Regions from separate parts of the Selenihalanaerobacter shriftii genome, predicted to be linked through region 4. Evidence: riboswitches for the same ligand, from Rfam matches in the RefSeq annotation. Region 4 holds a riboswitch; each other region holds the start of a gene.
The links. Region 4 has a riboswitch for S-adenosylmethionine ahead of B5D41_RS05530 (homocysteine S-methyltransferase family protein). Riboswitches for the same ligand answer to the same signal wherever they lie in the genome.
Positions count from the first base shown of each region.

Region 1 (5,825 bases), on a different contig from region 4:
ATGTATTACAGGCTACTCAGACATTAATAGGGAAAGTAGATGCATTTTATGTTCCTACAGATAATACAGTTGCTTCTGCTATAGAAGCTGTAGTAAAAGTAGCAAGTGAAGAGGATTTACCTTTGGTTGTCGGAGAAGAAGGCATGGTTGAGCGTGGAGCTTTAGCAACTATAGGGATTAATTATTATAAGTTAGGAAAGCAGACTGGTGAGATGGCAGTTAAAGTAATTAAAGGAGCAGATCCAGCGCAGATGCCGATTGAGTACTTAAAGACGACTGAGTTAATTATTAATAAAGATGCAGCCGAAAAGATGAATGTATCTATTCCCCAGGAAATTTTAGATAACGCAAAAGAAGTCTTAAATAATAAATAATTAAATTAAGTGCAGATTGGAGTGTTAGGTTATGCTATTGAGTGTAGCATTAGGATCAATAGAACAAGGGCTAGTTTATGGTGTTATGGCTTTAGGAGTCTATTTAACATTTAGGATTTTAGATTTTCCGGATTTAACGGTAGATGGGAGTTTCCCCTTAGGAGCTGCCATTACTGCTAAGCTAATTATTGACGGAGTAGATCCAATAGTTGCTACATTAGCAGCAGTCTTATTTGGAGCATTAGCTGGAAGTATTACTGGTTTTTTGAATACAAAATTAAAGATTACTGGGCTTTTATCAGGAATTTTAACTATGACTGCTTTATATTCGATTAATTTACGAATTATGGGTAGAGCTAATATTCCATTACTTAATCAGGAGACCATCCTAACTAAATTAGATGCAATAAGCTTAAATGGAGAATGGCAAGCAGGAATATTCTTTTTAGTCATAGTTTTAGTTATAAAGTTTATGGTTGATTGGTTCTTGCATACAGAATTAGGTTTAGCTTTGAGAGCAACCGGAGATAATCCACAAATGATTCGAAGTATGGGAGTAAATACGGATTCAATGACCATTTTAGGATTAGCATTATCTAATGGTTTAGTAGCCTTATCTGGTTCCTTAGTAGCTCAATATCAAGGTTTTGCTGATGTTGGAATGGGAATTGGAATGATTATTATAGGCTTAGCTTCTGTGATTATTGGAGAAGTAATTTTTAGCAGTCGAAGAATTATTTTAGCTACTATAAGTGTTATTGGTGGTTCATTGCTATATCGTTTAGCAATTACTACAGCATTAAGATTAGGTTTTGCACCTACAGATTTGAAAATTGTTACGGCTGTTTTAGTAATTACTGCTTTATCAGCTCCAACTATAAAAGAAGATTTTAAACTTAATTTTTTATCGAAAGGTACATCATGATTTTAGGAGGTGAGCTGAAATTTTAAAAGTAAACGGGATTCGTAAAATTTTTAATCGTGGTACGGTTAACGAAAATGTGGCTTTAAAAGGTGTAGATTTAGAATTAAGAACCGGTGATTTTGTAACTATTATCGGTAGTAATGGTGCAGGAAAGTCTACCCTTTTAAATTCGATTGCAGGTAGCTTTAGAATAGATGCAGGAAATATTCAAGTAGATGATAAAGATGTAACAAATATGCCAGATTATAAGAGAGCTGGTTTAATAGGTCGTGTCTTTCAAGACCCTTTACAAGGTACTGCAGCGACTATGTCTATTGAAGAGAATTTAGCTATGGCAGCAGCTAGAGGCAAAAAGCGCGGATTGGGGATCGGAGTAAATAAAGAAAGAAGAGACGAGTTTAAAGAATATTTGAGTCTATTAGGATTAGGTCTTGAGGATAGATTGACAGATAAGGTTGGATTATTATCTGGAGGGCAGCGTCAATCTTTAACTTTATTAATGGCTACTATTGCTAAACCAAAGGTTTTATTATTAGATGAACATACAGCTGCTTTAGATCCTAAGACTGCTCAACAAGTAATTGATTTGACTAAAAGTATAGTAGTTAAGCATAGTTTAACTGTATTAATGGTAACTCATGATTTAAATCAAGCATTAAATTTAGGTAATAGAACTATTATGATGGATAATGGGGAAATAGTATTGGATATTAAGAATCCAGAAAGAAAACATTTAACAGTAGATGATTTATTAGATAAATTTGCTCAAGCTAAAGGTGAGGAATTGATGAATGATCGAATTTTATTAGCACAATAATTTTATAAATGAAAGGAATTAAGGGGAGACTAATAGAGTCTCTCTTCTTTATTAGAAGAAAGCAAAGGTTAATTTAACAAGATATTAATTGACAACTAATATTGGATATGTTAACATAATATTGTATTTTAAAATGAATATTTAGTAACATCAAGAGTGGTGGAGGGACAGGCCCTAGGAAACCCGGCAACCAGCGCAGCAGTGCATGGTGCTAATTCCTGCAAGAGTATCTTGAGAGATGTAGTAATGTTTTTTAAATATCTCTCCAATAAGGAGAGAATTTTTTATTTATAATGAATCCATTTAAATTAAGAGGTGATATAATGTCCAATAATCATTATTTATTTACATCAGAATCAGTAACTGAGGGACATCCTGATAAAGTTGCTGATCAAATTTCTGATGCAGTTTTAGATGCTATTTTTAGTCAAGATCCTCAGGCTCGAGTTGCTTGTGAGACATTAGTAACTACTGGTATGGTTTTGATTTCTGGAGAAATATCAACAGATTGTTATGTTGATATTCCCAAAGTTGCTCGTAAAAAAGTGAAGGAGATTGGTTATACTAATGCTAAGTATGGATTTGATGCGGGTACATGTGCTATTTTGACTTCTATTGATGAGCAGTCACCTGATATTGCTATGGGAGTAGATGAGGCTTTAGAAGCAAAAGAAGGGCTAGCTGAAGAAGAGGAGGAATTAGGAGCTGGAGATCAAGGGTTAATGTTTGGTTATGCTAGTAATGAAACTGAAGAATTAATGCCATTACCGATTACTCTAGCTCACAAACTAGCTAGAAAATTAGCAGAGGTAAGAAAAGAAGAAGTTTTGCCTTACTTACGTCCGGATGGAAAGACTCAGGTTACTATTGAGTATGAAGGAGACAAGCCAGTAAGAGTAGATACTGTGGTAGTCTCTACTCAACATAAAGCTGATGTCTCATTAGAACAGATTGAAAGGGATATTATTTCTAAGGTTGTTAAGCCGATTATCTCTAAAGATATGTTAGATAGTGAGACTAAATATTTAGTAAATCCAACCGGACGTTTCGTAATTGGTGGGCCTAAAGGAGATGTAGGCTTAACTGGAAGAAAGATTATTGTTGATACATATGGAGGAACAGCTCGTCATGGTGGTGGAGCGTTTTCTGGTAAGGATCCAACGAAGGTAGATAGATCAGCGGCTTATGCCTCTCGCTATGTAGCTAAAAATGTGGTAGCAGCTGGTTTAGCTGATAAATGTGAGGTGCAGTTGGCTTATGCTATTGGAGTTGCATCTCCAGTTTCTGTTATGGTAGATACATTTGGCACATCTAAAGTTGATGAGGAAGTTGTTGAAGATCTAATTCAAAAACATTTTGATTTACGTCCAGCTCAGATTATTAAAGAGTTAGAATTGAGACAACCTATATATCAAGATGTAGCTGCTTACGGTCATTTTGGACGTAATGATTTAGATTTGCCATGGGAAAGAACAGATAAAGCAGATATTTTAAAAAAAGAAGCAGGATTGTAGAAGATAATGAATAATGATTTAAATAGAAAAAAGTTTAGATTTTTATAACATAAAGCTAGGCACTTATTGTGTCTAGCTTTTTAACATATCAAATCAATAGATAAATGAGCTTTTGGATAAATATAACTAATGGTCTCTTTGCATCTTTTTAAAGGAATATTGGGTTAGGTCTTGAATAATAATAGTTGTAAGAATTAAGCAGTTTAGGAGAAGGTGGCAAAAAAAGATGGAGTGTAAGTATGCAAAAGTAGTTGTAGACTTACCGGTTAGTGAAGTAGATAAGCCTTTTACTTATGCGATTCCAGTGGAGTTAAGAAAAGAAATTGAGATTGGTTATGAAGTTAAAGTTCCATTTGGGAATCGAAGTTTAACCGGTTATGTAGTTGGATTAATGGATAAAATAGAGACTGATATAAAGAATATAAAAGAGATAATAAAGTTAACAAGTTATTTATCGCTTTTTAACGAAGAAATTTTGAAGTTAGCTGAGTGGATGGCAAATTATTATCAGTCCCATTTAATTACTGCTTTAAAATGTGTTATTCCTTCAGGACAAAGAAAGAAGAAAGAAAAGAGAATAGTTAAGCTGAAATATTCTTTGCCTAAAATGAAAGAGAAATTAGCGGAAATGAGTAGTAGGGCCTATAAACAGAAAGAAGTTTTGCAATATTTAATGGAAAATCAAGGGGGGCATTTAAGAACGAGTACTCTAGCTAAGGCAGTTAATACTACTTCCGGAACCATAAGACGTCTATATGAGAAGGGATTAATTAGATATGAAGAAGTAGACGTTAGAAGAAATCCTTATTCAGAAGTTGATTTTGATTCTACTAATCCTTTAACCTTAAATCAAGAACAACGAAAGGCTTTAAATAAAGCAGAAAAATTACTTAATCAATCTGAAGCTAGTACTATGTTATTAAAAGGTGTAACTGGAAGTGGAAAGACAGAAGTATATTTACAAGCAATATCTAAAGTATTAGATGAAGGAGAAGAAGCTATTGTATTAATTCCAGAAATTTCTTTAACTCCTCAGACGGTTGAGAGGTTTAAAGGAAGATTTGGAAGACAAGTTGCTATCTATCATAGTCGGCTTTCAAATGGAGAAAGATATGATGAATGGCTGAGAATGAAAAAGGGGAAAGCTAAAGTAGTAGTAGGAGCTAGGTCTGCTGTTTTTGCTCCTTTTAATAATTTAGGGTTAATAATTATTGATGAAGAACATGAAACTTCATATAAACAGAGTTCTCATCCTAAATATCAAACTAGAGATGTAGCTACTAAAAGGGCAGAATTAAATGAAGCAATGGTTATTCTAGGAACTGCAACGCCAGCATTAGAAACATATTATCGAGTTCAAGAAGGTGAGCACGAATTTGCTAATTTAAGTAAGCGAATAGATGATAAACCTTTACCTCCAGTTGAAGTAATAGATATGCGAGAAGAGTTAAAGGCTGATAATAGAAGCATGTTTAGTAAGCCATTAGCAACTGCTATTGAAGACAGGTTAGCTAAAAATGAACAAATAATACTATTTTTAAATAGACGAGGATTTTCAACATTTGTTCTCTGTCGAGAATGTGGTTTTGTATTAGAATGTCCTAATTGTGATGTTTCTCTAACATATCATGCTGATCAAGTATCATTGCGTTGTCATTATTGTGATCATCGGAAGAAAGTTCCTGATATATGTCCTCAATGTCAGAGTCGGTACATAAAATATTTTGGTGTAGGAACTCAGAAAGTAGAAGAGGCAGCAAAAGATGAATTTCCCACTGCTCGTATTTTACGCATGGATGTTGACACTACTACTCGGAAAGGTTCCCATCAAGCAATTATAGATGAATTTAAAAATCAAGATGCGGATATTCTATTGGGAACTCAGATGATTGCTAAAGGACATGATTTTGTTAATGTAACCTTAGTAGGAGTGATTACTGCGGATATCACTTTGAATTTTCCAGATTTTAGAGCTGCTGAGCATACATTTCAATTACTGACACAGGTGGCAGGTAGAACAGGAAGAGGAGAGGTTACAGGAGAAGTAATTATTCAGACATATAATTCTGATCATTACAGTATTCAATTGGCTAAAGAGCATAATTATGAAGCATTTTATGATTTAGAGATTAATTTTAGAGAAAAGTTAAATTATCCTCCTTTTTCTAATTTAATTAATCTAACTATTAAAGGTG
Region 1 covers NZ_FUWM01000003.1:153,335-159,159, reverse strand. The annotation lists gene B5D41_RS00730 (ABC transporter substrate-binding protein) at 1-374, shown strand, start outside; gene B5D41_RS00725 (ABC transporter permease) at 406-1,299, shown strand; gene B5D41_RS00720 (ABC transporter ATP-binding protein) at 1,319-2,116, shown strand; SAM riboswitch class I at 2,261-2,361, shown strand; gene metK (methionine adenosyltransferase) at 2,440-3,630, shown strand; gene priA (primosomal protein N') at 3,857-5,825, shown strand, end outside.
Region 1: it holds a riboswitch for S-adenosylmethionine, as region 4 does, so the genes downstream of both, metK (methionine adenosyltransferase) here and B5D41_RS05530 (homocysteine S-methyltransferase family protein) in region 4, are expected to answer to the same signal.

Region 2 (5,825 bases), on a different contig from region 4:
CCTACATAAATTATTAACTCAAACTCTTACTGTTAATATACTTAACAGTAAATATATTATATAATACTCATTAAAATTAACCAATACATTTTTTAAATAGATTTTTACTACTATTAACATATTATCCACAACTTAAAAAAATATAGCTTCATTTAAATAAGAAACCCCTCTTCTATTAAGAAGAGGGGCTAAATAATTCTAAAAAGTTGCAACAATAGATCCTTTATATTTCTCTTGAATGAACTTCTTAACTGGTTTAGAAGTTAAGGCATCAGCCAATTTATTTAGTGCTTCATTATCTTTATCTTCCATTTTAACTGCTAATACATTAGCATATGGTGACTCACTACCCTCCATAATAATTGCATCTTTAGTAGGTACTAAATCAGCTTCTAAAGCGTAGTTAGTATTGATTACAGCTGCTGTTACATCAGGTAATACTCGTGGCAATTGAGCAGCTGCTATTTCTTCAAACTTTAAGTTCTTAGGATTTTCCACAATATCCACTGGAGTTGCCTTTAAACCAGCATCCTTATCTAACTTTATTAAGCCATGTTCAGCTAATAAGAGTAACGAACGACCTTCATTAGTAACATCATTAGGTAAAGCAATAGTTGCTCCATCTTCAATCTCATCTAAAGAACTAATCTTTTTTGAATAAAGTCCCATTGGTTCAATATGAACCTTAGCTATATAAGTAAGATCTAAATCTCTTTCTTCTTTAAAATCATTTAGATAAGGTACATGTTGAAAGAAATTAGCATCTATACTACCGTCAGCTAAAGCAATATTAGGTGTTACATAATCAGTAAATTCTTTTATTTCTAATTCAATACCTTCCTTAGCTAATATTGGTTTAATTTTTTCTAATATTTCAGTATGAGGTACTGGAGTTGCTCCCACAGTTAATGTTGTCTTCTCTGCTCCTACTTCTTTTTGCGCACCTTGATTACCACCACAACCTGCTGCCAAACCAACTACAACTAATAATACAATTGAAATTAAAAATTTCTTATTCCTAAACATTAATACTCACTCCTCATTACTTAATTATTTTAATTTATATATTTGAAATTAGATATTTTAAATTAATCAGTTTGTTAAGCTGACTTATCTAACCTTCCTGCTAATAAGTTTCCAGTTGATTGAATTAACTGGACTAAAACAACTAAGATAACTACTGTCTGTAACATAATATCTCCTTGAAAACGCTGGTAACCATATCTAACGGCTATATCTCCTAATCCACCACCACCAATTGCTCCTACAATTGCTGAGTAACCGATTAAACTAATAACCGCCAAAGTTAAGCCTAAAATTAATGAAGGTAAAGCTTCTGGGATTAAAACCTTACTAATAATCTCCCAAGGAGTAGCTCCCATAGATTCTGCAGCCTCTATTACTCCTGAATCGACTTCTTTTAAAGCATTTTCCACAATTCGCCCTATAAACGGTATAGCTGCTACTGCTAAAGGTACAATAGCGGCGGTAGTTCCGATAGAAGTTCCTACTACGAGTCTAGTAAAAGGAATAATAGCTACCATTAAAATAATAAATGGAATCGAACGGGCAATATTTATAATTGAACCTAAAACAAAATTAATTTTCTTATTCTCTAAAATATTATCTGGTTCTGTAACAACTACACTAACCCCTAGAGGCATTCCAAAAATACTGGCAATAGTCATAGAAACTATAACCATATATAATGTTTCCTGCAACCCTCCCCACAACAAATCTAAATTACTAGCTAATTGCTCTAACAGACTCATCACTTCTAACCACCTCCACTTGTAAACCTTCTTCATGTAAATAATTAACCGCTTGCTTTATTTGAAAATTATTTCCTGTTAATTCGATTAAGAGAATGCCAAAAGAAGTCTCTTGAATTTTATCAATATTTCCATATAGAATATTAGCATCTATGTCAAATTCTTTAATAATTGTAGAAAAAGTAGGCTCTTTTACTACCTCACCAACAAAAGAAACTTTGATTAGCTTACCTGATTTTGATTCTAACACACTACTTCTTTGATAAAACTCTTCAGGAATATCAGCATTAATTACACTCTGCACAAATCGTTTTGTAGTTTCATGCTTAGGATCAGTGAAGACTTGAATAGTCTCCCCCTCTTCAATAATATAACCTTTTTCTAAAACTGCAACCCTATCACAAATCTGCTTTATAACTTCCATTTCATGAGTGATTAATACAATAGTAATTCCTAACTTTTCATTAATATCTTTTAATAAATCTAAAATAGAATCTGTAGTCTCAGGATCTAATGATGAAGTTGCCTCATCACATAATAATAATTTAGGTTCGTTGGCTAAAGCCCTAGCTACTCCCACTCTCTGTTGTTGACCTCCACTTAACTGTGCAGGATAATTATTAGCTTTATCAGCTAACCCTACTAAATCTAATAATTCATTAACTTTATTTTTAATATCTGACTTACTAACACCTGCTAATTCTAATGGAAAAGCCACATTATCTGCAACTGTCCTACTCTGCAAAAGATTAAAACCTTGAAATATCATACCAATCTTTTTCCTAGCTTGTCGCAATTCTTTAGTATTTAATTTTGTTAAATCTTGACCATTTACAATCACTTGACCTTCTGTAGGTTCTTCTAATAAATTCAAGCATCTAATGAAACTGCTTTTCCCAGCTCCACTAGGACCGATAATTCCAAAAATATCTCCTGACTTAATTTCAAAATTAACATTCTTTAATGCAACTACTTGCCCTTCTTCACTACTATATACTTTACTCAAACCTTTAATCTTAATCATCATTATCACCTTTCTCATTTCACTACTATTTAAAATAATATTCTCTGAATTAAAAAAACCTCTTCTCAAAGAGAAGAGGTTGATTATTCTAACCACTCTTCTCATCTTCCAGCATTTTTGCTGCAGGATTTGGCACCGCTATAGTATTGCGAACTTATACTACCGGTTGCCGGGCTTCATCGGGCCAGTCCCTCCACCTCTCTTGATAAGAGTCTATTATTAAGTTACTAACATAATATCATGGCCTAAAAGTTTTGTCAAGAATCATTTGCAAAATTTGATTATAAATTATTCTTCTTTAAAAAAGATCAGTGCTTAAATATCTTTCACCTGTATCTGGAGCAATAACTACTACCTTCTGCTTACTATCCAATTCATCTGCTACTTTTAAAGCTGCAGCCACAGCTGCTCCAGAAGAAATACCGGCTAAAACCCCTTCCTTTTGGGCTAAACTTCGAGCTGTCTTCTTTGCTTCCTCATCAGTTATCTTCATAGCATCATCTATAAGATTAGTATTTAACACATCTGGAATAAATCCAGCACCAATCCCTTGAATTCCATGAGGACCAGGGTCTTCACCAGCAATAACTGCAGATGTCTTAGGTTCTACTGCATAAACTTTAATATCTTCTAATTCTTCTTTTAATACTTCTCCTACTCCTGTTATTGTTCCTCCAGTACCTACTCCAGCTACAAATGCATCAATATCTCTATCCATAGCTTCCAAAATTTCTTGAGCAGTATTATTACGATGAATTTCAGGATTAGCAGAATTATTAAATTGTTGTGGCATAAAGTATTCATCATGTTCTGCTACTAATTCTTCTGCTTTTCGAATAGCTCCAGGCATTCCTTCAGACCCAGGAGTTAACACCAATTTAGCTCCATAAGCACTAAGTAAGTTTCTGCGTTCTTGACTCATTGACTCAGGCATAGTTAAAATAACATTATATCCTTTTGCATTTCCAGCCAAAGCAAGCCCTATACCTGTATTACCGCTAGTCGGTTCCACAATAGTCCCGCCAGAATTTAATTTGCCAGATGCTTCTGCAGATTCAATCATACTTAAACCTATTCTATCTTTAATACTTCCTCCTGGGTTAAAAGATTCTAATTTTACATAAATATCAGCACTATTTTCCGGTACAATTCTATTCAACTTTACTATCGGAGTATCACCTATTAATTCTGTTATATCTTCTACTTTTTTCATGATTATACCCTCCTAATTTTAATTCCAACTAAGCCACTAGGTTTATGTGTATTCATGATTTTACCAGAACTTAGATTACTTGTCAAGAAACTTTATAAAGAGTCTAAAGGAAGTTGAAATCGTTTAGTTGGAATAACTTCAAAAATGACTCTATAATCTGAACCTAACCTCTTCTTAACCCTCTTCTCTATTAATCTAAAAAAGTACTCATCTGTCCCTTTAGGGGTATAAATAAATAACTCTACTGTCTTACCCTGAACTCCTATTTCTAACAAATTCGTTTCTAATTCATCACCAAAGCTTTCTCTATATACTTTGCGTACAATATCTTCAGGTTGTTCCTTAATCATACGTTGATAAGTCATCCAAGATAGCGGCAAGCTTAAAATAATAGTTACCACTATAATTATTATTAAGCTCTTTTTAATTAATTTTTGGGCTTTAAATTCATACCATATCTGTGGTTTCAACCCTTTAAAATAAAAAATCCCCATGATAGCAAGAATTAAAGCTAAATAATTACCAACTAAAAGTAAAGTAGCACCTCCTACCATGGTCAAATTCCCTAGCGAAATCCCAATTCCCATAGTACACATTACTGGAATTAAAGCTGCTGCAATTACCACCCCAACAATCTGAGCCCTAACTCCTGAAATTAAGGAGTAAGCACCTGCACTACCTGCTGCTAAAGCAACCAAGAGATCAGCTACTGTTGGAAACATTCTGCCTTTTAATGCCGAGTTAATAGCTACATTAGGTACTATACTTCCCATTATAAGTCCGACCACTACTGCTATTAAGAGTACCGTTGATTCCGATATTATTCCTTTAACTATTAATTTAAAATTACCTAATACAATCCCCATAGAAATAGCCACAATCGGTCCAAAGACTGGCGCAATAATCATCGAACCTACAATGACAGGGATATTATTTAAAATCAAACCTAATGAAGCTATTATTGCTGCCATTATTGCTAAAAAAATAAAATGATCATTTACTGTTGAATTGTTTTGAGCATATGTCACTAAAGATTCTCGATTAGCCTTAAAAGAAGACTCTTTTTCTTTTGCTTTATTTCTAGGAATTACTGTATCTGGTGTGAAGATAATCATACTTCTATCCTCATTTTCATCAAAGTTAAATTTTTCAGTAAGATTATCTAAGACTGTATCAGCATTCCCATATAACAAACTTATGATTAGTAAATCACCAGTTTCCGACGAAATTAATTTGTAATCTTCAATATCTATACCTAAATTATTTAATAGTTTGACTGCTTCTTTTCCTTCTTCTGACTGGAAGGTGGCCTGAACTATTTGCATAAAAAAACCTCCCTATATCAAGCTACTAAATCATTCTTTAGTATGGTTAATTAGGGAGAAATTTATCAATCCTACTCAGTTTTATCTAGCCTATCTAAAATCAATTTATAACCTCCTGGGCCATAATTCAAACATCTCTTTACTCTACTTATAGTAGCCGTACTAGCTCCTGTCATGTCAGCAATTTTATCATAAGTAGCACCTTGATTTAACATTTTAGCTACTTCTAATCTCTGTCCTAATGCTTTAATCTCATTAACTGTAAATATATCTTCGAAGAATTTATAAGCCTCTTCTATTGTGTCTAAAGCTAAAATGGCTGTAAATAGCTGATCAGTAAATTCATCCTTTAAATGTGAATTCACATAAATCCCCCCTAAAATATAATTCTTTATCTACATTATAACGGATTTTATAAAAGAATGTCAACACTTTAAAGCATTAAAGTATATAGAAGTAAATTATCGCGCACAATCTTCTACCTCATCTCG
Region 2 covers NZ_FUWM01000004.1:159,073-164,897, forward strand. The annotation lists gene B5D41_RS02130 (MetQ/NlpA family ABC transporter substrate-binding protein) at 199-1,026, opposite strand; gene B5D41_RS02135 (methionine ABC transporter permease) at 1,101-1,772, opposite strand; gene B5D41_RS02140 (methionine ABC transporter ATP-binding protein) at 1,747-2,796, opposite strand; SAM riboswitch class I at 2,895-3,008, opposite strand; gene cysK (cysteine synthase A) at 3,095-4,009, opposite strand; gene B5D41_RS02150 (TIGR00341 family protein) at 4,102-5,334, opposite strand; gene B5D41_RS02155 (YerC/YecD family TrpR-related protein) at 5,406-5,699, opposite strand; gene B5D41_RS02160 (MogA/MoaB family molybdenum cofactor biosynthesis protein) at 5,796-5,825, opposite strand, start outside.
Region 2: it holds a riboswitch for S-adenosylmethionine, as region 4 does, so the genes downstream of both, B5D41_RS02140 (methionine ABC transporter ATP-binding protein) here and B5D41_RS05530 (homocysteine S-methyltransferase family protein) in region 4, are expected to answer to the same signal.

Region 3 (5,825 bases), on a different contig from region 4:
ACTTGTGATTGTGGTCAACTTCGTATTTTGGGTTTAAAGCAGTCAAGAATGCAAGGTCAAGATGTTCAGGAATTACAACGGCAATTAAAAGAATTAGGTTTTTATAAACGAGAATTAAATTTAGTCTATGACTGGAATACATATTTAGCAGTTAATAAATTTCAAAAAGCTAATAATTTAACAATTGATGGAATAGTTGATGAAAAAACTTGGTTAAATTTAGCTCAAGCTTTGGATAAGGGAAAGAGTCAAGAAGTTGCTAGTGAAAAATTAAAGCCACCAGAGGGAGAGGTTTTTCTTTTAATAGATGCATATAAGAAACAAATGACGGTTTATTCAGATGGTGAACCATACCATAAATTCCCGGTAGCTGTAGGAAAACCTTCGACTAAATCGCCGATTGGTGAGTGGGCAGTTATTGCTAAAGATGCTCATTGGGGTGGAGGATTTGGTGTTCGTTGGATGAGACTAAATGTACCGTGGGGAATTTATGGAATGCACGGCACTAATAAGCCTGGGTCTATTGGAACAGCAGCTAGCCATGGCTGTATTAGAATGTTTAATAGACATGTAAAGATACTCTATTCGTGGGTAGATGTTGGTACTAGAGTAAAGATTATTGGAAGAAGAGATCCGATTAAAATAACTCATAATCTTCGTTCTGGACAGTCAGGGAAAGATGTATTGTTATTTCAAGAGAAATTAAGAGAACATGGTTTAGATCCTGGTTATACAGATGGAAGATTTGGTGATAGTACTAAAAAAGCGATGAAAGATTTTAAGTATATTTATGGTTTGAAAGATGATTTAGTTGGAGATGAAAATACATTTTATATTTTAAATATTAAATAAAGGGGGGGTTAGGTGTGCTAGAAAAATTAAAGTCTAATTTTGATTGGCCTATATTAATTGGGATGATAGGATTAATTATTATTGTTACCTCGGCTTTAACATTTTATCTTAGCTATAAAGATCAGCAAGGTTTTACAATTGATCCTAAAGTAGAATTAGTGGCTGACAAGGAATATCAAATAACTTATTGGGATTATCCCCTCTTTATTGGTCAAGATGCAGAGTATAAAAAGTTTTTACAAGAAACAATTACAGAATTTAATGATATGTATCCGAATATTAAAGTGAAGTATGAATTACTATCATTTATAGAAGGCAGAAATAAATTGAAGAAAAGGTTAACAGAAGGGAAACCACCTGATATATATAATGATTTATTTGGTACTAAATTAATAAGTGAAGAATATCAGATTCCAGTTAATATATTCTTTGCCGAGAATGAAATAGAAGACTATAATCAGTTAGGAACTTCAGCATTTACTTATGATCAAAAAGTATGGGGATTACCGAATTGGTTATTACCTCAAGTTTGGGTTGGGAATCGCAAATTACTTACTAAGACAGATTTAGACCTGAGTAGAGTTAAAGAAAAAGGCTGGCCATGGGAGACTTTTTACCAAACAGCTAAAGAAATCAAAGGTTTAAATAAAAAAAGTTGTATAATCTTTAATCCATATAATTCAGAATTGTTTTATCAATTATTAAGTATGAATGACAGTCAGGAACTAGTTTCTAAAGAAGGTAAATTGCTTTTGACAGAGAAGAATTTAAAAGGTACTTTTGAATATTTAGATGATTTACGTAGTCATAAAGTATTCTATGAAGAACCAGAAGAGATGAATAAAAAATTACTACCTTATTTTTGGCAAGGTAGAGCAGGAGTGATTGCTCCAGTTAATTTATGGTTATTAAATAATTTGTATCAGCGAGATAAAAAAGAAAAGAATGTAGAATTAACTTTATTACCGATACCTACTAATGATCCTGAAGTGAGTAAAGTACCGCTAAAGGTAAGAGGTTTAGTGCTTTTTAGACAAGAAGAGTATAAAGGGGACGATCATACAAAAGCTGTTTATAAATTTGCTAAGTTTCTTAATCAACAGAAATCACTTTTTATAGCTAAGAAGTTAAGAGTGGTACCAAGTTATCTACCTTTAATTTCTCATTGGAAGCAAGAAGTAAATCTAACAACTGATATTCAAAATCAACTATTGACTTATGTAGACCGTGGTAGTTATAAGGAGTTAAGTGGTTTTAATAATGAGAAATTAGAGTTAGAGATTAAGCAAGTGATTGATGAGCGGTACGAATCATTCTGGTTAGAAGGAGAATCTATTCCTAAAGTAAGTAGAGAAATCTTAAATATTGCTGAAGATATATTAAATGTTACTGATAATGAAAAGAATAAGGTCGAAAAAAAGAATGAAGATAAAAAATGAATAATAGAGTTGACATATTTAGTGATTTATGTTATTATAATTTAAAGTAAAAAGTTAATATGAATGAAAGCTCTTATTAAGAGTGGCTGAGGGACTGGCCCGATGAAGCCCGGCAACCGGCATTCGTTTAGAATGCAATGGTGCCAAATCCTGCAACGAAAAAATTTTCGTTGAGAGATGAGAGAGGAGTATAATTATAATAAATTATAAACCTCTTCTCATCAGAGAAGAGGTTTTTTTATTTTTAATTAAAAATGGAGGTAATAAATATGACAAAAGAAGAAAAAAGAAATTTAGGATTTGACACACTGTCTTTACACGCAGGATATGAACCAGAGGAAACAACTGGGTCAAGAGCGGTGCCTATTTATCAGACAACATCTTATGTATTTAATGATGCTGACCATGCAGCACGATTATTTGCTTTAGAGGAAGAAGGGAATATTTATACTAGAATTGGAAATCCGACTCACTCAGCATTTGAGAAGCGAATAGCAGCTTTAGAGGGAGGCGAAGCAGCTTTAGCTACATCATCAGGGATGGCAGCTATTAATTTAACTATATTAGGTTTATTAGAGGCAGGAGATGAAATTGTTTCTTCTAGATGTATCTATGGTGGAACTTATAATCTCTTTTCAGTGACTTTACCAAAGTATGGGATTGAGACTACATTTGTAGATCCAGATGATTTAGATGCCTGGGAAGAGGCTATTACTGAAAATACAAAAGTTCTTTATTTAGAATCACCTGGTAATCCACTTTTAAATATTGTTGATATCAAAAAAGTAGCAGAAATTGCTCATGAAAATGATATTACAGTAGTCTTTGATAATACTTTTAATACTCCTTACTTATGTCAACCTTTAAGTTTAGGAGCAGATATTGTGGTTCATTCGGCAACTAAATATATAGGAGGTCATGGAAGTTCTATAGGAGGAGTTATTGTTGGTTCAGAAGATTTTATTTTTAAAGTTAGAACTGAAGGATATCGTGACACAGGTCCAGCTTTAAGTCCAATGAATTCGTGGTTATTTATTCAGGGATTAGAAACACTCTCTTTACGTATGGAAAGACATTCAGAAAATGCACAACAAGTAGCAGAATGGTTAGAAGAACATGATCAAGTAGAGTGGATTAAATATCCAGGATTAGAGAGTCATCCACAACATGAATTAGCTAAAAAACAACAAGAGAATTTTGGAGGTATGGTCTGTTTTGAAATTAAAGGTGGCTTTGAAGCTGGTAAGAAGCTAATTAATAGTGTAGAGTTATGTTCACTTTTAGCCAACGTAGGTGACACTAGAACATTAATTATTCATCCGGCTTCGACTACTCATGAACAATTAGGAAAAGAGGAGCAAGAAGAAGCTGGTATTACTGAAGGTTTAATTAGATTATCGGTAGGGATTGAGAATGTAGAAGATATAATTGCCGATTTAAAGCAAGCATTTGCAACTATTGATTAGTTTTTAAGTTTAACTGGAAGGAAGGGAGAGTTATGAGTATTTGTAATAGAGAAGTAGAGTATATTAGTGATGAGGTGAGTTTAACTTCACCACACAATCTGACTCTTTTTGATGCTAAAGAGAAATTTAAGACTGAATCCGGTAAAGAGTTAGGGCCTATAGAAATTAATTATGAAACATATGGTAGATTAAATTCTAATCAAGATAATGTAATTTTAATTGTTCATCATTTAACAGCTAACGCCCATACTGCCGGTAAATATCAGACAGGTGATCAAGAAGTAGGTTGGTGGAATAATTTAATTGGTCCAAATAAAGCAATTGACACCAATAAATATTATGTAATTTGTAGTAATGTGTTAGGGAGCTGCTATGGCACAACTGGTCCTGCTTCTATTAATCCAGAGACAGGAAGAGAGTATGGAACTGATTTTCCTGTAATAACAATTAAAGATATGATTAAGCTACAGAAAGCATTATTAGATAAATTAGGGATTAATCATCTTCGAGCAGTAATTGGTGGTTCCATGGGAGGTATGCAAGCCTTAAAGTGGGCAGTAGAGTATCCAGATTTTGTAGATAAGGTAATACCAATTGGAACACCAGGAAGACTTAAAGCTCAAAGTATAGCATATAATCAAATAGCAATTGAGGCTATCAAAAATGATCCAGATTGGCAAAAAGGAGATTATTATGGCTCTGGTCGTTATCCGAAGAAAGGGATGGCATTAGCTAGAAAGATTGGGATGATTACTTTTAGAAGCCCTGAATCTTTTCAGAATAAATTTGGTAGAGAAGAGTTGGAAAGAAAAGATTTTTATACCCTTGATAGTCAGTTTAAAATAAATAGTTATTTAGATTATCAAGGACAAAAGTTTATCGAACGTTTTGATGCAAATTCATTCTTATATCTTACTAAAGCCATGGATCTTTTTGATTTGGGTAGAGGATATGACTCATTTTCAACAGCTTTAAGTCGAATTCAAGCTAAAGTACTGTTGATTACTATTAATTCGGATCAACTTTTTCCACCAGAAGAATCATTAGAAGTAGTAAATATATTACAGCAGATGGGGAAATGGGCTGAACATTATGAGATAGATTCTAAACTTGGACACGATTCATTTTTAGTTGAGTTTGATAAATTCAAATTTCCAATTAGTGATTTTCTTAATAAATAATACTTTGCTAATATAAATCCTAAGCAGATATCTGCTTAGGATTTTTTTATTATAATTGTTATAATAATGGTCTCTAATAACTTAGTCACTTATGACTAATAATCTTTAACAAACAAAGCAGGAAGATAATTCTTACTATGGAATTATAATTATTAAGGTTAGTATAATACTCAAGAATATTTAAAAAGGAGTCATTTAAAAATGAGTTATGAGCCTACTAAATTAGAAGTGGAAAATATAATGACAAATCAGGATGATACTAAAGTTCCTAATCATATTGAAAATAATATAATTAAATTCATTCGGATTTTAAGAAGTTTAGGTATTAGAATTAGTTTGGTGGAGACCATTGATGCTATGGATTCATTAAATATAGTAAATATAGCCAAAAGAAGTGAATTTAAAATTGCTTTGCGTTCATTAATAGTTAAAAATTATGAAGAGAAGGTGATTTATGATAGGGCGTTTGATTTATTTTTTATGCCTGAAGAAATTGAAATGGACGAAAAAGAAGTAGAAGATAATAATGATGAAGAAGTAATTCATGATGCCATTGAACGTAAAGATTTAAAGGATAAGGAAAAGAAATTAGATGATCTAGAATTAGAATTAGATTTAGATGATGAACAACAAGAGTTATATGATGAATTAGATCCTGAAGTTAAAGAAAAGGTGAGTGAACAAGTTAGAGATAAGTTTGGCGAAGCACTTTTATATGCTCCAAAGACTAAATCGATGGTTAATAATTTTATTCGTGGTAGTTTAAAATACTGGAAAGCAAAATTAAATGAAAATAGAGATGGTCTTATTGATTTAGAATCAAGTCTAGATGTTAAAAAAACTGGAGATCAGGAATTAGATAAGACTTTACGAAAAATAGTAAATAA
Region 3 covers NZ_FUWM01000009.1:18,888-24,712, forward strand. The annotation lists gene B5D41_RS05920 (L,D-transpeptidase family protein) at 1-852, shown strand, start outside; gene B5D41_RS05925 (ABC transporter substrate-binding protein) at 867-2,291, shown strand; SAM riboswitch class I at 2,362-2,475, shown strand; gene B5D41_RS05930 (O-acetylhomoserine aminocarboxypropyltransferase/cysteine synthase family protein) at 2,561-3,757, shown strand; gene metX (homoserine O-acetyltransferase MetX) at 3,790-4,938, shown strand; gene B5D41_RS05940 (vWA domain-containing protein) at 5,140-5,825, shown strand, end outside.
Region 3: it holds a riboswitch for S-adenosylmethionine, as region 4 does, so the genes downstream of both, B5D41_RS05930 (O-acetylhomoserine aminocarboxypropyltransferase/cysteine synthase family protein) here and B5D41_RS05530 (homocysteine S-methyltransferase family protein) in region 4, are expected to answer to the same signal.

Region 4 (5,825 bases):
ACGACAACTGTAAAATGACTACCTGTATTATCGTACTTAAGATTGATAGCTCTCACATCAGATTCCTGACTAAATCCATAAGTAATAACATAAGGTGGAATTTCTCTTCTAATATCTTCACTATATTCATCATCTATATTTATTAAAGCAAACTTCTCCTCTGAGCATTGTTGAAATAATCTTTTTTTAGTTAACAAATAATCTTCAAAATCATTATGTAAATCCAAATGATCTCGAGTTACATTAGTATGTACTACTATATCAAAATCAAGTCCATCAATCCTGTTTAATTTTATTCCATGTGAAGAAACTTCCATAGAAGCAATATTTACATTTCTATCTACCATTTCTCGTAAATACTTATGAATCATAACTGCATCTGGGGTGGTTAATTTTGCTTCTTCAATTCTATCTCCAATTTTAGTTTTAACAGTTCCTAATAATCCTGTTTCAAAATCATTATTAGCAAATAACGATTCAATTAAATGAGTAGTCGTCGTCTTACCATTAGTTCCAGTTACCCCGATTAAATTTAATTTATTTGAAGGCATATCATAAAATTCATGAGCTAAACGTGCTAAAGTCTCCCGGGCATTAGCAACTTTAACTACTGGTACATTAGTATCTTTAATATCTTGTTCTGTATAAATCACTTTTGCTCCACGTTCAATAGCATTCTCTATATATTTATTCCCGTCATCCTTAAATCCTTCTATTGCTACAAATGCATATCCTGGCTTAACTTCTCGTGAGTCACAAGTAACTCCCGAAATATTATAATCACAGATCTTCATAATTGAAGACACTCCTTTTATTAGAACTAATACTTTAGTTATTGTACCTAAAAAAGATTTAAAATATTATAAAAGCCAGGAAACTAAATTAATATGCATATAAAAAAGAGCCCTAATTAATAATAGGGCCCTAACTATAATTTATATTAACCTCTTAATCTCTCTTACTGCATTAATAGCATTAATAGCATAAGCATCTGCTCCAATCTTATCTGCATAATCTTGAGTTATTACTGCTCCACCTAAGATTACTTTAACATCTAAATTTTCTGCTTTAAGACGTTTAACTACTTCTTCCATCTCTACCATAGTAGTAGTCATTAAAGCACTTAAGCCTACTACATCAACTTTTTCTTGCTTAACTGCTTCAATTATTTGTTCATTGGATACATCTTTACCTAAATCTAACACTTCATAACCATGATTTTCCACAACTACTTTAACAATATTCTTCCCGATATCATGCACATCTCCTTTAACTGTTGCTAATAACACCTTTCCAGCAGAAGATGTTTTAATATCACTTCCCAATTCATCTTTTAAATATTTAAATCCTTTCTGCATACTTTCTGCAGATGCCATTAGTTGTGGTAAAAAGTATTCACCAGTTTCATACTTATTACCTACTTCTTTAATACCAGGAATTAAAGCTTTATTCATTAACTCATCTGAAGAATATTCCTCTAAAGCATTCTTCAAAATAGATATTATCTCTTCCAGTTCTCCTTTTAGCACAGCTTCTTTTACCAATTCTAATGATTTATCATTTTGATTTTGCTTCTTATCTGACAGATCAGTTTTTTCAACATCCTTATCCTCTTCTTTATCATTAACTTTTCTATCTTGTGTAACCTTTTGTTGTCCTAAAGCATCAATATACTTTGCAGCATTTTGATCTCGGTTAATTAATACATCTCCAGCTAAAATTGTCTTTTGTAATGCTTCGTCTAAAGGATCTACTATGTAAGCATCCAACCCATATCCTAATGCCATAGCTAAGAAAGTACGATTCAATAGTGGCTTCTGCGGTAAACCATAGGAAACATTACTAACTCCTAATACTGTTTTTAATCCTAACTCTTCTTTAACTAGCTTTATAGCATTTAAAGTCTCTACTACTTCTGCTTGTTTAGTACTAGCAGTTAGAACTAAAGTATCTATTAAAAGATCCTCCGGTGGAATTCCATAACTTATAGCTTTATTCTTAATTTTTCTTGCTATCTCCAATCTTCCTTCTGCTGTATCAGGGATTCCATCTTCATCTAAAGTTAAGCAGACCAAAGCTGCTCCATACTTTTTAGCCAATGGTAAAACTCGATTCAAGCTTTCTTCTTCACCAGTTACAGAATTAATTAAAGCCTTACCAGTAAATGCTTCTAAACCTGCTTCTAAAGATTCAACATCTGTAGTATCAATGCAGACCGGCACTCGAGAAGTATTCTGTACTTTTTGTACTACATTTTTCATCATCTCAACCTCATCTATACCGGCTCCACCAACATTAATATCTAAAACCTTAGCTCCTGTCTTTATTTGTGAATTTATCTCCTGTTGAACCACTTTAAAACTGTTATTCTTTAACTCTTCAGCTAAACGTTCTTTACCACTAGGATTAATTCTTTCTCCAATTATTAAACTCTCACTTTGATCTGATAATTCCATTAACTGAGAGCGACTGGCTAATCTAAAATTCCTAGTTAATTTTGATTTACTTGGTGTCAGTCCTTGTAACCCTTGGGCAAAAGCCGCAATATGATCCTCAGTCGTTCCACAACACCCTCCAATAATATTTGCTCCTTCTGCTACAAACTTTTTAATATAAGTAGTCATTTCTTCTGGAGACTTTTGATAAACAGTTTCCCCATCTATTATTTTAGGTAATCCAGCATTAGGTTGAACTATTAATGGCTTATCAGTAACTTGGTTCAATTCTTTTAAAACATCTAGCAAACCTTGTGGTCCTAAACTACAATTAGCTCCAATAATGTCTGCTCCTAAAGCATCTAATACTACTGCTGCTATTTTAGGAGTAGTTCCACTTAATGTTCGCAAATTTTCATCAAATGTCATTTGAGCCATGACTGGAACGTTATCACTTACTTCTTTAGCAGCTATCACTGCTGCTCTCAATTCTTGTAGACTACTCATGGTTTCTAAGCTTATTAAATCTACCCCTGAATCAACTAAAATAGCAATCTGCTCCTTAAAAATATCAATAGCTTCTTCAAAAGTAACATCACCTATAGGAGCTAAAAACTTACCAAATGGTCCTACAGAACCAGCAATATAATTATCTTTTTTAACCTCTTTAGCTATCCGTACTGCGGCTCTATTAATTTCTTCTACTTCTTGGGCTAACCCATACTCACCTAATTTAATTCGATTAGCACCAAAGGTATTAGTCTGAATAATTTGGCTTCCTGCTGCTAAATAATCTTGATGGATTTGCTTTATTATTTCTGGCCTCTTTAAGTTCCAAACCTCAGGAGCCGTATCAGTCTCTAAATCTTCTTGTTGTAATTTAGTCCCCATAGCTCCATCCAATAATAGTACTTCTGACTCAAGACTAATTAAAACATCTGATTTCATATTTCCTCTCCTCCTAAATTCTCAATGATTTAAAAAAGCCTCTTCTCAAATTTGAGAAGAGGCTTTATCTTTTAATCTGTGTCCTCTTCTCTCATCTGTCAATCTTAATAAGATTGCAAGAATTGGCACCATTTTATTCTAAATGAATACTGGTTGCCGGGCTTCATAGGGCCAGTCCCTCCACCACTCTTGATAAGAGAATATAGTATTAATCATACATAAAGATGAAATATATGAATTTTTATCTGTAATTTTATGCAAGTATAACACTTAAATTATTAACTGTCAAGTTTAACTTAAAAATTATCTATTAAAACTTAAGGTTAGCTGACAAAGCATAATATCCTTCATCATCCATAGCTAAATTGGCATGTAAATTAGCTAAATTTAATCCTAAACCTCCAGTAATTACTTCATCACCATTCTCCGGTTTATACATACCTGCTCTTAAAGAAAGACCATTAAAGAGAATATTCTTTTCAAAACCTACATGATAGATATCCTCACCATCTTCAATGCTCTCAATATCTGCTGCTATAGTAGCAGATAATGGATAAGGTAATTTAATTGCTGTTCCAGCAGTTACCGTCCGTGGTAATGAGTCATCTAACTTGGCTGGATTAATAGGCTTCTTATCCCACTCCCAATCTAAATCTGATGTTGCATTCTTAACACTTAAACCAAAATTAACTGCATCTGTCACCTTAGCCATCATTCCTATATCAAGGCCATAACCTGTAGCTGAAGCTTCACCTTCTTCTGTAGTTCCACTACCACCACTATTATATCCAGTTACGCTATCATATCTACTCCATAACCCTTTTAAGTTAGCACCAACATATAAAGCACCAATATTCATAGGTGGTTCCAACAACTTAATCCCAGTAGAAATAACTCCTTGTCCATCCAAACGATTCCTTAATTCAAGATTATCATCATTATTATAAGTAAAAGAATTAGTTAATAATGCACCTATACCAACATTTTTAAAATTAGCATTAAACATCCCATCAAGCCCCATCTGAGTTGAATTTAAATCATATAATGCCTTATATTGTTCTGGTCCTTCTGGCATATCTAAGACATCTTTAGCATCATCAATAAAATCATCATCAGGATCTGCTCCAATAGAAAATTCTGCACCAATGAAACCGCTTTGTACCAAGCCAGCTGGATTCCAGTAAATTGCACTGGCATCATCAGCAACTGCAGTAAATGCGCCCCCCATTCCGTAAGCTTTAGCTCCATATTTAGGAGTAGCAAAAGCAAAAGTAGTTACTGAAATAACTAATAATAATGTCAATACGACAACTATACTTGTTTTCAAACTCATTTAATTTAAATCCTCCTCTATGCTATATGTGAATCTACCTTCTACTCAATTAATTTCAACATATAGTAACACTTTTCCTGCTAATTCATATTAGAAAATTATTCATCTTTTAATTCCTCTATTATAACACCTTCAGTAGCTGGTTTGGTAATCTTATAATTAGCTTCAATTCCATGACGAGCAAAAGTCTGAACCATAGTCTTTCCCACACTTTCCTCCTGATTTAAAGTCAAAGCAATTATAGATGGGCCTGCTCCACTTAAAGCCACTGCTAAAGCACCAGCCTCTTTAGTATACTTAATAACAGAATCCATTCCTGGTACTAAGTCTTGTCGGTAGGATTGATGTAATCTATCTTCAAAACAAGTAGCTAATAAGTCATAATCTTTACTCATCAATGAAGCTATTAACAAAGCTACACGACTACTATTAAAAACGGCATCTTCAAAAATAACTTGAGCCGGTAAAACTTCTCTTGCTTCAGTAGTTGATAATTTAAAGTCTGGAATACCTACTACTGTACTTAATTTAGGAACATCTAATCTTTTATATATTATCTCCCCATCTTCAGTCATTACAGAAATAACTACTCCTCCTAACAAAGCAGGAGCTACATTATCCGGATGCCCTTCTATCTTAGTAGCAAAATTTAAAAGCTCATCTGTAGAAAAAGGTTCACCTGCTAAACAATTAGCTAAGACTAATCCACCTACTATTACTGTAGCGCTACTTCCTAATCCTCGCGATAAAGGAATTTGATTAATTAGATTTATCTCTAAGCCTGCTGGAGAATAATCTGTTCGCGAAAAAAGATAATCCATAGCTTGATAAGCTAAATTATTTTCATCAGTAGGTAATTCATCAGCGCCTAAACCTTCTATCTCTATCTTTAAACCTTCTTCTCTTTCACGTACTTCTATTATATTATAAAAATCTAATGCCATACCTAAAATATCAAACCCTGGCCCCAAATTAGCAGTAGTAGCTGGGACCTTTACTCTATACATTCTGATCACTTACTCTTTGCTTTTCACCTAAATTAAACTTATCATGAATTACTTTTACTGCTTGTTGAGACTTAGCCTCATCCATTAAACAAGAGACTTTAA
Region 4 covers NZ_FUWM01000008.1:82,677-88,501, forward strand. The annotation lists gene B5D41_RS05525 (Mur ligase family protein) at 1-794, opposite strand, end outside; gene B5D41_RS05530 (homocysteine S-methyltransferase family protein) at 936-3,383, opposite strand; SAM riboswitch class I at 3,472-3,582, opposite strand; gene B5D41_RS05535 (PorV/PorQ family protein) at 3,694-4,716, opposite strand; gene thrB (homoserine kinase) at 4,815-5,723, opposite strand; gene B5D41_RS05545 (aspartate kinase) at 5,716-5,825, opposite strand, start outside.